3 regions of the Sphingobium sp. LB126 genome follow, and region 1 is predicted to be linked to each of the others. Evidence: riboswitches for the same ligand, from Rfam matches in the RefSeq annotation. Region 1 holds a riboswitch; each other region holds the start of a gene.
What was found. Region 1 has a riboswitch for cobalamin ahead of CAF53_RS18435 (HoxN/HupN/NixA family nickel/cobalt transporter). Riboswitches for the same ligand answer to the same signal wherever they lie in the genome.
Positions count from the first base shown of each region.

Region 2: it holds a riboswitch for cobalamin, as region 1 does, so the genes downstream of both, CAF53_RS05990 (TonB-dependent receptor) here and CAF53_RS18435 (HoxN/HupN/NixA family nickel/cobalt transporter) in region 1, are expected to answer to the same signal.
Region 3: it holds a riboswitch for cobalamin, as region 1 does, so the genes downstream of both, CAF53_RS09300 (TonB-dependent receptor) here and CAF53_RS18435 (HoxN/HupN/NixA family nickel/cobalt transporter) in region 1, are expected to answer to the same signal.

Region 1 covers NZ_NETV01000002.1:485,928-489,198, forward strand. The annotation lists gene cobW (cobalamin biosynthesis protein CobW) at 1-718, opposite strand, end outside; gene CAF53_RS18435 (HoxN/HupN/NixA family nickel/cobalt transporter) at 715-1,782, opposite strand; cobalamin riboswitch at 1,936-2,165, opposite strand; gene CAF53_RS18445 (hypothetical protein) at 2,467-2,709, opposite strand; gene CAF53_RS18450 (formylglycine-generating enzyme family protein) at 2,732-3,271, opposite strand, start outside.
Region 2 covers NZ_NETV01000001.1:1,224,337-1,227,607, reverse strand. The annotation lists gene cobA (uroporphyrinogen-III C-methyltransferase) at 1-332, shown strand, start outside; gene CAF53_RS05995 (molybdenum cofactor guanylyltransferase) at 322-843, opposite strand; cobalamin riboswitch at 922-1,136, shown strand; gene CAF53_RS05990 (TonB-dependent receptor) at 1,306-3,135, shown strand; gene CAF53_RS05985 (ABC transporter substrate-binding protein) at 3,143-3,271, opposite strand, start outside.
Region 3 covers NZ_NETV01000001.1:1,907,648-1,910,918, reverse strand. The annotation lists gene CAF53_RS09300 (TonB-dependent receptor) at 1-1,241, opposite strand, end outside; cobalamin riboswitch at 1,480-1,706, opposite strand; gene CAF53_RS09295 (hypothetical protein) at 1,753-2,019, shown strand; gene CAF53_RS09290 (MFS transporter) at 2,087-3,271, shown strand, end outside.

The DNA.
Region 1 (3,271 bases):
CGTGATGGGAGGGGCGGGCGTCGATCTGCTCCTCAACGCCTAAGTCGAGGCCGAGCAATATGGCGGGGTCGATCGCGCCCTTCGCCGTACGGATGATGCCGACGCCGCGACGGGTTTGCGGGCCTAAATCGCGTTCCAGCGTGGCGAGAGTATCGGCGTCCACCAGATCGGTCTTGTTGAGCAGGACGAGGTCGGCGCAGGCGAGCTGGTCCTCGAACAGTTCCTCGATCGGGCTGTCATGGTCGAGCGTCGGATCTGCGGCGCGGGCGGCCGTCAGGGCGGCTTCGTCATGGGCGAAACGGCCCGCCGCCAGCGCTTCGGCGTCGATCAGGGCGATCACGCCGTCGACCGTGGCGCGGGTCCGGATGTCGGGCCATTGGAACGCCTTCACCAGCGGCTTGGGCAGCGCCAAGCCGGAGGTTTCGATGATGATGTGGTCGGGCGGCGTCGGGCGGTCGAGCAGGCGCTGCATGGTCGGCAGGAAATCGTCCGCAACGGTGCAGCAGATGCAGCCGTTCGCCAGTTCGATGATGTCCTCGTCCGGGCAGGCTTCGTCGCCGCAGCCCTGTACCAGTGCGCCGTCGACGCCGACGTCCCCGAATTCGTTGATGATGAGGGCGAGGCGGCGGCCGCCCGCATGTTCGATCAGGTGACGGATCAGCGTCGTCTTTCCGGCGCCGAGGAAACCGGTGATGACGGTAGCGGGAACCTTGTTCATGCGGGATTTCCTTGGGGTTCGAGGGTGACTTCGATCTCGTCGAAGCCTTTCCAGCGGTAGATGATCCAGCTTGCCAGCCAGCAGGCGGCGAACAGGCCGATGATGATGAAGCCGAGGCTGTTGAAATGTTCGCCAAGGTCGGCGGCAAGGGTCCAGATGCCGCCGGTGAGGCCGAGCTTGTCGCCCAGCAGTGCGGTTGCCTCGATTCCGCCGATGAGGAGGGCGACCAGTGCCGAGACCAGGGTGATGGTGATGTTGTAATAGAGTTTGCGGATCGGCTTCACGAACGCCCATTGATAGGCGCCCATCATCAGCGCCCCGTCCGCCGTGTCGATCAGCGCCATGCCCGCCGCGAAGAGCAGCGGGAAGATGAGGACGGTGGAGATGGAAAGGCCGCTCGCCGCCTGTCCTGCGGACAGGCCGAGAATGGCGACTTCGGTGGCCGTGTCGAAGCCGAGGCCGAAGAGAAAGCCGAGCGGGGCCATGTGCCAGCTTTGCCTCACCAGCCGGAAAAGCGGACGGAAGATGCGGGCGAGGAAGCCGCGATTGCCGAGGAGAATATCCATGTCTTCATAGATATGGGCGCCGCCGCTACGGACATGGTTGAAGGTCTTCAGAACCGATCTCAGGATGATCAGGTTCATCGCCGCGATGGTGAAGAGGAAGGTGGCGGACACGATCGTCGCGATGGTGCCGCCGATCGCGCCCACGGCCTCGACGCGGGTCAGCGCATTGGCGGCAATGGCGATCGCGACGGCGGCGATCAGGACGATGCCGCTATGGCCGATGGCGAACCAGAAGCCGACCGTCAGCGGGCGCTGGCCGTCCTGCATCAGCTTGCGGGTCACATTGTCGATGGCGGCGATATGATCGGCATCGACGGCATGGCGCAGGCCGAGGCTCCAGGCGAGAAGCGCGGTGCCCAGCATGACCGTGTTGCCGGCGAAGACGATGAAGGCCCAAAGCCAGGCGGCCAGATTCGCGGCGATCAGGGCGGCGAACATGCTCGTCGCGCGACCGCGTGGGAGGCGCGGCGGGACCAGCGCATTGGAAAAGAATGTCATCGGGATCGATCCCCGTAGGCGTCGGCGAAACCGGACGGAAGCTGCCTTCATGCCGGGCGGACGCGCTTGCACCCGGCATGCGGACAGCAGCTCCCGCTGCGTGAAGCGTCGCTCAGACGGAGTACCGTGCCGCGGCCATCCCCTGGACCAAGGCAAGAGCGACCAGACGCAGGCAGGTTTCCTGGCTCGCGGGTCATAGCTTGACACATGGCCTTCCCAGGCCTCGCAGGATTTAGCGTCCGGCCCAGTGGCTGATCCTCTGGCATTTCAGAGAATCGATATGCGTCTCGCTCGCCGCTTACAGTTGCAGGGACAGCCGCGGATTCATCACCGCATTCCCTATTAAGTCCCCTCGCGAGGACACCGGCGCGATCAGTGAAAGCCGGCCGAAGCCAACCTTCGCCCGACTGCATAAAGGCTGATGCGCAGGATGGGAAGGGGGTGCCGGCATCGGGTCGACTTGCCGGATGCGCGGCGGGTGACGCTGACGGTGGAAATGCAAGGGATGCGGACCGGCGGCGCGCTGGAGAAGGCGCGGGGCGGACCGGCGGGGAGCGCGCCGCGTCAAAACGGACGCAGCCGTGCGCTCTGCTTCCTTGTTATCGCATCATGCGCAAAACCGGATTGCGCGCACGATGCTCCAGATTGGGATACGGCCTTCGAAGGCGCGTGATATTGACTCGTTCAATGCATCTCCGCCTTCAGCCGGTCGACCAGTTTTTCGATCTCCCAGGGTTCCAGCACCCAGGTCCGGGTCTTGCGGCCTTCGCGGTGGACGGGTTGGGTCAGCAGGACACGCGCCTGCTCCTTGGCATGGGGCTTGAAGATGGCGAAATGCTGGGCGCAATCGCGGATCGTGCCGATGATCGGCGCCTTGCCGTCAAGGTCGATCATGGTGGCGGGCTGGTCCCAGGGGATGTTGAGCATGCAATATTCCTGTTGTTGAAAGTCAGCGACCCGGTTCGCGAATGATGCAGCGGAACCCGATATGGCTGGTCGAACTGTCCACCGCCTGCGGATGGCGGGCGGCGGGGCGGTAGCGCTGGCAATAGCTTGGCGCGCAGAGATGGGAACCGCCCTTGAGCACTTTTCGCGGCATGGGCACATGGGGATTGGCGGGGTCCAGGCTTTCGCGCTTCGTACCCCCGCGCGGATTGGCGGGAACGCAGCAACTGCCCTTCGCCTTGCGCTCTGGCCTGGGCTGGGCATACCAGTCGGTCGTCCATTCCCAGACATTGCCGATCATGTCGTAGAGGTCATAGCCATTGGGCGCATAGGTCCGGACCGGCGAAGTCCGTTCATAGCCGTCCTCCAGCAAATTGCTGTACGGAAACAGACCCTGCCAGTAATTGGCGAGCATGGCACCCCGAGGCGCCAGTTCATCGCCCCAGGCATAGTCCGCGCCGTCCAGGCCGCCGCGCGCGGCGAATTCCCATTCCGCCTCGGTCGGCAGCGTCTTGCCCGCCCATTTGGCATAGGCCTCCGCATC
Region 2 (3,271 bases), on a different contig from region 1:
CGGCGCATTGGAAGGCTGGCGAGCCGTTGAAGCTGGATTGGGCTTCGCTGGCCAGCGCGGGCAGCACGCTCGGCATCTATATGGGCCGCGCCGCCGCCGGAGAAATCAGCCGCTCGCTGATCGCCGCCGGGCGCGATCCCGAAACGCCGGTGATGGTGGCGGTCAATGTCTCGCTGCCTCATGAACGGCTGATCCGCGGCAAGCTCTCCGCGCTGGCCTTCCTGGTGCAAACGATCAGCGACGAACACCCGACCCTGCTGCTGATCGGCGAGGCGGTGGCATCCACCCATGTTCCGGCGGACATCGCGGCGGGCGTCGCCGTCAAGGCTTGAGGATCAACCTCTCCAGATCCTCGGGCCGGTTGATATTGGGCAGCACGAACTCCGGCCGCTCGACGATCCGCGCGCCGATCCGCTCCAGCCAGCCATAAATGGAGCGGTTATTCTCCTCGGCCAGATGCGCGTCCAGTTCTGCCGCCAATGAAACGGGCCAGAACCCCGCTAATTGCTGCCCTTTCAGGACCGCCGCGCCATCCCCGATCAACGCTTCCGCCAACCCTTCGGGATAGACCGGAACGTCGCACCCGGTCGTCAGCACCGCGCCATAGCCCCGCGCCGCCGCATGATGCAGCGCCGCGTTCAGCCCGCCCAGCGGCCCCATATCCGGCGCCGGGCGATCCGCCAGCCCGCCCTCGCGCCCGCAGATCACGACGCTTTCCACATGGGGAGCGATGGACGCCGCCGCATGGTCCAGCAAGGTCCGCCCGGCCAGCATCGCCTGCGCCTTGTCGCTACCGAAGCGGCTGGAGCGCCCTCCGGCCAGCACCGCGCCCAGCAATCGCATCCCGTCCCTCCTCAACCCGCTTGGCAGAAGCCCTGCTTTCCCTTATGGCGCGCGGCGCGGACGGGGCAAAGCCTCGACCGCAAAGAAGATCGCGCCGGTGCCCGAAAGGGCTGAAAACGGGAATGCGGTGCGGACGGGCAACCGTCCAATTCCGCGGCTGTCCCTGCAACTGTAAGCGGTGAGCGCGATGCACTTCGGTCGCAAGACCGGCCACTGGACGCCAAGTCCGGGAAGGCGTGCATCGCCGCATTGACCCGCGAGCCAGGAGACCTGCCGGCGCATGGTCGCTCTTGCCCTGGTCCAGGGGTTGGCCAAGGCACGGTGTTTTCCGTCTGAGCGACGAAGCGGCGCAGGGCCGCATCGGTGCGGGGGCGGACACTGGCGTCGGCTGTCCCCTGTCCCGACCGCGCGAGCGGATGCCCTGAGCCATGAAGTCGCAGCGACGCTCAGGGAAACATCATAATGTTGAAAGCCACCATCTCTCTCGCCGCGCTGCTCGCGGCCACGCCCGCCTTCGCGGCTGACGACGCGGATAATGACGCGATCATCGTCACCGCGCTCGGCATCGAACAGCCCCGCGACGAAGTCGGCCAGGCCGTCACCGTCATCGACGCCGACACCATCCGCACCCGCCAGAGCGTCAGCGTCGTCGATCTGCTCGCCACCACGCCGGGCGTCCGCTTCAACCGCAGCGGCAGCCTGGGCGGCGTGACCGGCGTGTCGCTACGCGGCGCGGAAACGACGCAGACGCTGGTGCTGATCGACGGGGTCAAGGTCAACGACACCAGCGGTATCGGCGACATGTATGATTTCGGCGGTCTGCTGACCGGCAATATCCAGCGGATCGAGATATTGCGCGGCTCCAACTCGATCGTCTACGGCAGCCAGGCGATCGGCGGCGTCGTCAACGTCATGACCGGCACGCCCGCCGCCGGTTTCGCGGGCAACGCCTCGGTCGATTACGGCTATCGCGATACATTGAACGCCAAGGCCGATATTTCGGGCAGCAGCGGCATCGCCTCGGGCGGCGTGGGCGTCGCCTATTTCAACACCGACGGCATTTCCGCCGCCGCCAACGGCACGGAAAAGGACGGATACGAGAATATCGCCGCCAACGCCAAGCTGAAGCTGGCCTTCACCGACACGCTCAGCCTCGACCTGCGCGGCTATTATATCCATACCGATCTGGACACCGACAATGGCGTGATCGACAGCACCGCCGACACCGCGAAATCGGATCAATATGTCGGCTATGCCGGCCTCAACCTCGCCCTGTTCGACGGCAGGCTCACCAATCGCGCGGCCGTCACCTGGTTCCGCATGGATCGCGACTATACGTCCGCGTTCGGGCCTTACGGCTATTCGGGCACCAATCTGCGCTTCGAATATGAAGGCGTCTATCAGCCGGTCGATCAGGCCAGGCTGATCTTCGGCTATGAACATGAGCGGCCGGATTATGACTTCTCCGGCTTCGGTTCGACCGAAAGCCACAAGGCCGATATCGACAGCGTCTATGCGCTCGCGGTCGTGAAGCCCTTTACTGGGCTCGCCGTCACCGGCGGCGTGCGGCATGACGATCACAGCCAGTTCGGCGGCGCGACGACCTTCGGCGCCAATGCGAACTACACGCCCAACAACGGCGCGACCAATTTCCGCGCCAGCTATGGCGAAGGGTTCAAGGCGCCCTCGCTCTACCAGCTTTACGGCACCGATGTCGGCAATGCCGGCCTGCGCCCGGAACGGTCGAAAAGCTATGATATCGGCTTCGACCAGCGGCTGGGCGGCGACCGGGCGATCCTTTCCGTCACGGCTTTCCGCCGCGTCACGAAGGACCAGATCAATTACGACTATTCGATCGGCCTCTATGGCGGGTACAACAATATCGACCGCACCCGCGCCAAGGGGGTGGAGGCGATGCTGACCCTGAAGCCGGTCGACGCGCTGACCGTCACGGCCGCCTACAGCTATGTCGATGCGCGCGACCGCGACACCGGCGCCCGGCTGCCGCGCCGCGCGGCCAATGCGGTCAGCGTCTCGGCGGATTATGTCTGGCCCTTCGGCCTCACGACCGGCGCGACCGTGACGATGGTGGGCGACAGCTTCAACGACGCGACCAACCTGGTCCGGCTGGACGGCTATGCCCTGGCCAATGTCCGGGCGTCCTTCCCGATCCTGGAGAATCTGGAAATCTACGGCCGCATCGACAATCTCACCGATGCGAAATATGCCACGGTCTATGGCTATGGCACTTATGGCCGCTCGGCCTATGGCGGCGTGCGTGTCCGCTTCTGACGGACACCTAACGGCGTGGCGCAGCGTTCACCTGCGCCACGCCTTTGTGCGCGGAGCCGTCGATCTGTGCCACGCCTTTATGCGTGACGCCGTCGATCTGCGCCACGATGGAGCGGACGGCCTCGACATAGGCGGG
Region 3 (3,271 bases), on a different contig from region 1:
GCCTTGGGCGAAAGGATGCCGTCATGGCCGCTGCCCGTGCCCAGCGCCTGCGCGGACGCATCGCCGGCGCGGACGCTGTAATGATAATAATCGCCGCGCAGCCCGCCGATCAGGCGAAGGCCGGGCAAGGGTTGCCAGTTCGCCTCACCATAGAGGGCGACCGACAGTTCCTCGACATGATAGCGGCCGAGCGAGAAGAGGAATTGCCGGTCGGCGCTGCGGTCGACGCCGACATTGCCGATATGGTCGAGGCGGTTTTCGGTGCCGATGCTGAGAGTGAACGTCGGGGCGACGGTCCAGTTCTTCGCTGCCGTGAAGCCAGTGATCCAGCGGCGGTCATATTGGCGGATCTGCGCGCTCGTGCCATCGGAATCGGCATAGGTGGGATTGCTGAACATCGACCAGTCGTAGAACTGGACATAGGCATTGGCGCGCCAGTCCGGCTGGGTGACGGCGATATTGCCGACGATCCGCGTGGTTTCGCCCCGCGCCGAGGCATCGGGCGAGCAGAATATATCCTTGCAGACCCAAGAGCCGATGATCCGTTCGGGAATCTGCTCGGTCGGGCGCCAGGTGCCGCGATAGGCGTGAAGGGTCGCGTCCAGTTCGCCCGCGCCAAGCGGCAGGCGATATTTGGCAAAGCCGCTATAGTGGCGCAGATGCTCCGCCTCTTCCCACGGACCGTCATAGCGCTTGGCCTGCGCCACCAGCGTCAGGGCGCCGGGGCCGACGCCCTCGATCGTGCCGCCCGCCGCCAGACGGCGTGAGCCGTAGGAGCCGGCTTCCGTGGCGATCCACGGCCGTGCAAAGCCGTCGATGGTGGTCATGGCGGCCGCGCCTGCCAGCGCGAAATCGCCGCCATCGGCGCGATAGGGGCCTTTACGGAAATCCTCGCGCGCGACGATCTCCGGGATCAAGCCGTTGAGGTCGAGATAGCCCTGGCCGTGACCGTGCGAGCGGAAATTCATCTGCACACCGTCGATATAAGTCGTGAAGTCCGATCCATGATCGAGGTTGAAGCCGCGCAGGAAATATTGATTGGCCTTGCCGCTGCCCGAATGTTGGGCAGCGACCAGGCCGGGCACCGCCTCGAGCAGTTCGGCGACGCGCAGCAGCGGACGCACGAGCAGGTCGGCGCCGCCGACGCTCCCCTCGCTCGCGGCATGGGCGACGCCGATCTTTTCCTCGCCCCGGCCGAAGACGACGATATTCGTTTCCGCCGCTTCCCCGGCAGCGGGCATCTGGGCCAGCACCGGCTGGGTGACGCCCGCGGCCATCAACAGGGCCATCAATCCAATTTTCAAAACACTATCCTCCGGCGTCAGCGACTGCCCGGGGGAGGCCTGCCGTCCAGGACGACCGGCGCGCGCGAACGGGCCGACGCCATCAGCGCCGCTCACGCGAACCGAAGCAGCCTCCACCGCTCGTTCGTCGCTCAGACGGAAAGATACCGTGCCGCGGCCATCCCCTGGACCAGGGCAAGAGCGACCAGACGCCGGCAGGTCTCCTGGCTCGCGGGTCATCGCTTGAAACATGGCCTTCCCAGGCCTCGCAGGATTTAGCGTCCGGCCCAGTGGCTGATCCTTTCCACCCGGAAAGGATCGATATGTCTCTCGCTCACCGCTTACAGTTGCAGGGACAGCCGGGGATTTACACCCCATTCCCTATTAAGCCCCTTTCGGGACACCGGCGCGATCGAGGGCGTTCATAGGTAAGCTTTGCGGCGATGGGAAGATGGGATAGAGGCGGCCCATGCATTTCGACGATCAACTCCACCGCTATTTCGGCATCCGCGACCTGGACGCGCTCACCCCCGATGCGCTGGCGGCAGGGCTGGAGCATATGCGCGTCGATTTCGGGCTGGAAACGGACAAGGCGCGGCGCTTCGCGCTGTGGTCGCTGATGTTCCTGCTGGGCGCGGCGCCCGATCTGGAGGATGCGTTCGAGGACCCTGCGGACCGTGACGCGGCGCGCGACTTCATGGAGATGATGGAACGGGCCGAAGACGGCGGGGACTAGACAGTCCGGACAAGAAGTGGAAACAATCGCCTGGCGGCTGGCTTCGTGCACAGCTTGAGGAGGCGGCTTGAGCGCAGCGGGAGCAACACCGGACTATCAGTTCGCGCCGCATGAACGGCCGATGATGCCGGGATCGCCTGCGACGCCCGATCACCCCACCCGTCGGCGCATCGGTTATTTCCTGATCGGTACGCTGCTGGGGCTGACGGGCGGCTTCATCAACGGGTTGCTGACCGCTAACCTGCCCCAGATACAGGGCGCGCTGGGCCTCACCACCGTCGAGGGCGGCTGGCTGACCGCCGCCTATTCGATGACCAATATCTGCATGAGCCTGCTGCTCATCAAATTCCGCCAGCAATTCGGCATACAGCGCTTCGCCCGCATGGTGCTGGCCGGATTCCTGGCGCTCAACCTGTCGCAGATCTTCGTACATAGTTACGGGTTCGAACTGATCGTGCGCGGGGCGAGCGGGATCGTGGCGAGCGGGTTGTCGACGCTCTGCCTGTTCTACATCATGCAGTCGATGCCGGCGGCCCAGCGGTTGGGCGGGATGGTGCTGGGCGTGGGCATGTCGCAGATCGCGCTACCGCTGGCGCGGGTGATATCCCCTGCCCTGCTGATCCATGGCGACGTGCAGAATCTGTTCCTGTTCGAACTGGGGCTGACGCTGCTGTGCCTGGCGGGCGTGTGGCTGCTGCGCCTGCCGCCGAGCGAGCGGATCGAGGCGTTCGAACCACTCGATTTCCTGACCTTCGCCCTGTTCGCGCCGGGCATGGCGCTGCTTTGCGCGGTGCTGGTGCAGGGGCGCATTCAATGGTGGACGACGCCCTGGCTGGGCTATGGTCTGGCGGGGTCGCTGCTGCTCGTGGGCGCGGCGCTGATGGTCGAACACAACCGCGCCAATCCGTTGCTCAACACCCGCTGGCTGGGCAGCGGAGCGATCATCCGCTTCGCCATCATCGCGGCCAGCATGCGCGTCCTGCTGTCGGAGCAGAATTACGGCGCCAGCGGGCTGTTGGCCGTGGTCGGCATGGGGCAGGATCAATTGGTCTCCTTCTATGTCGTGGTGACGCTGGCGACGGTCGGCGGACTGGTGGCAAGCCTGGTGACGCTGAACCCCACGGACTTGTTGCGGCCGGTCATGATCAGTTGCGGCCTGATCGCGGCGGCCGCCTTTCTGGACGTCGATGCCAGCAATCTCACCCGCCCGGCGCAACTTTACGGGACGCAGGCGATGATCGCCTTTGCCGCC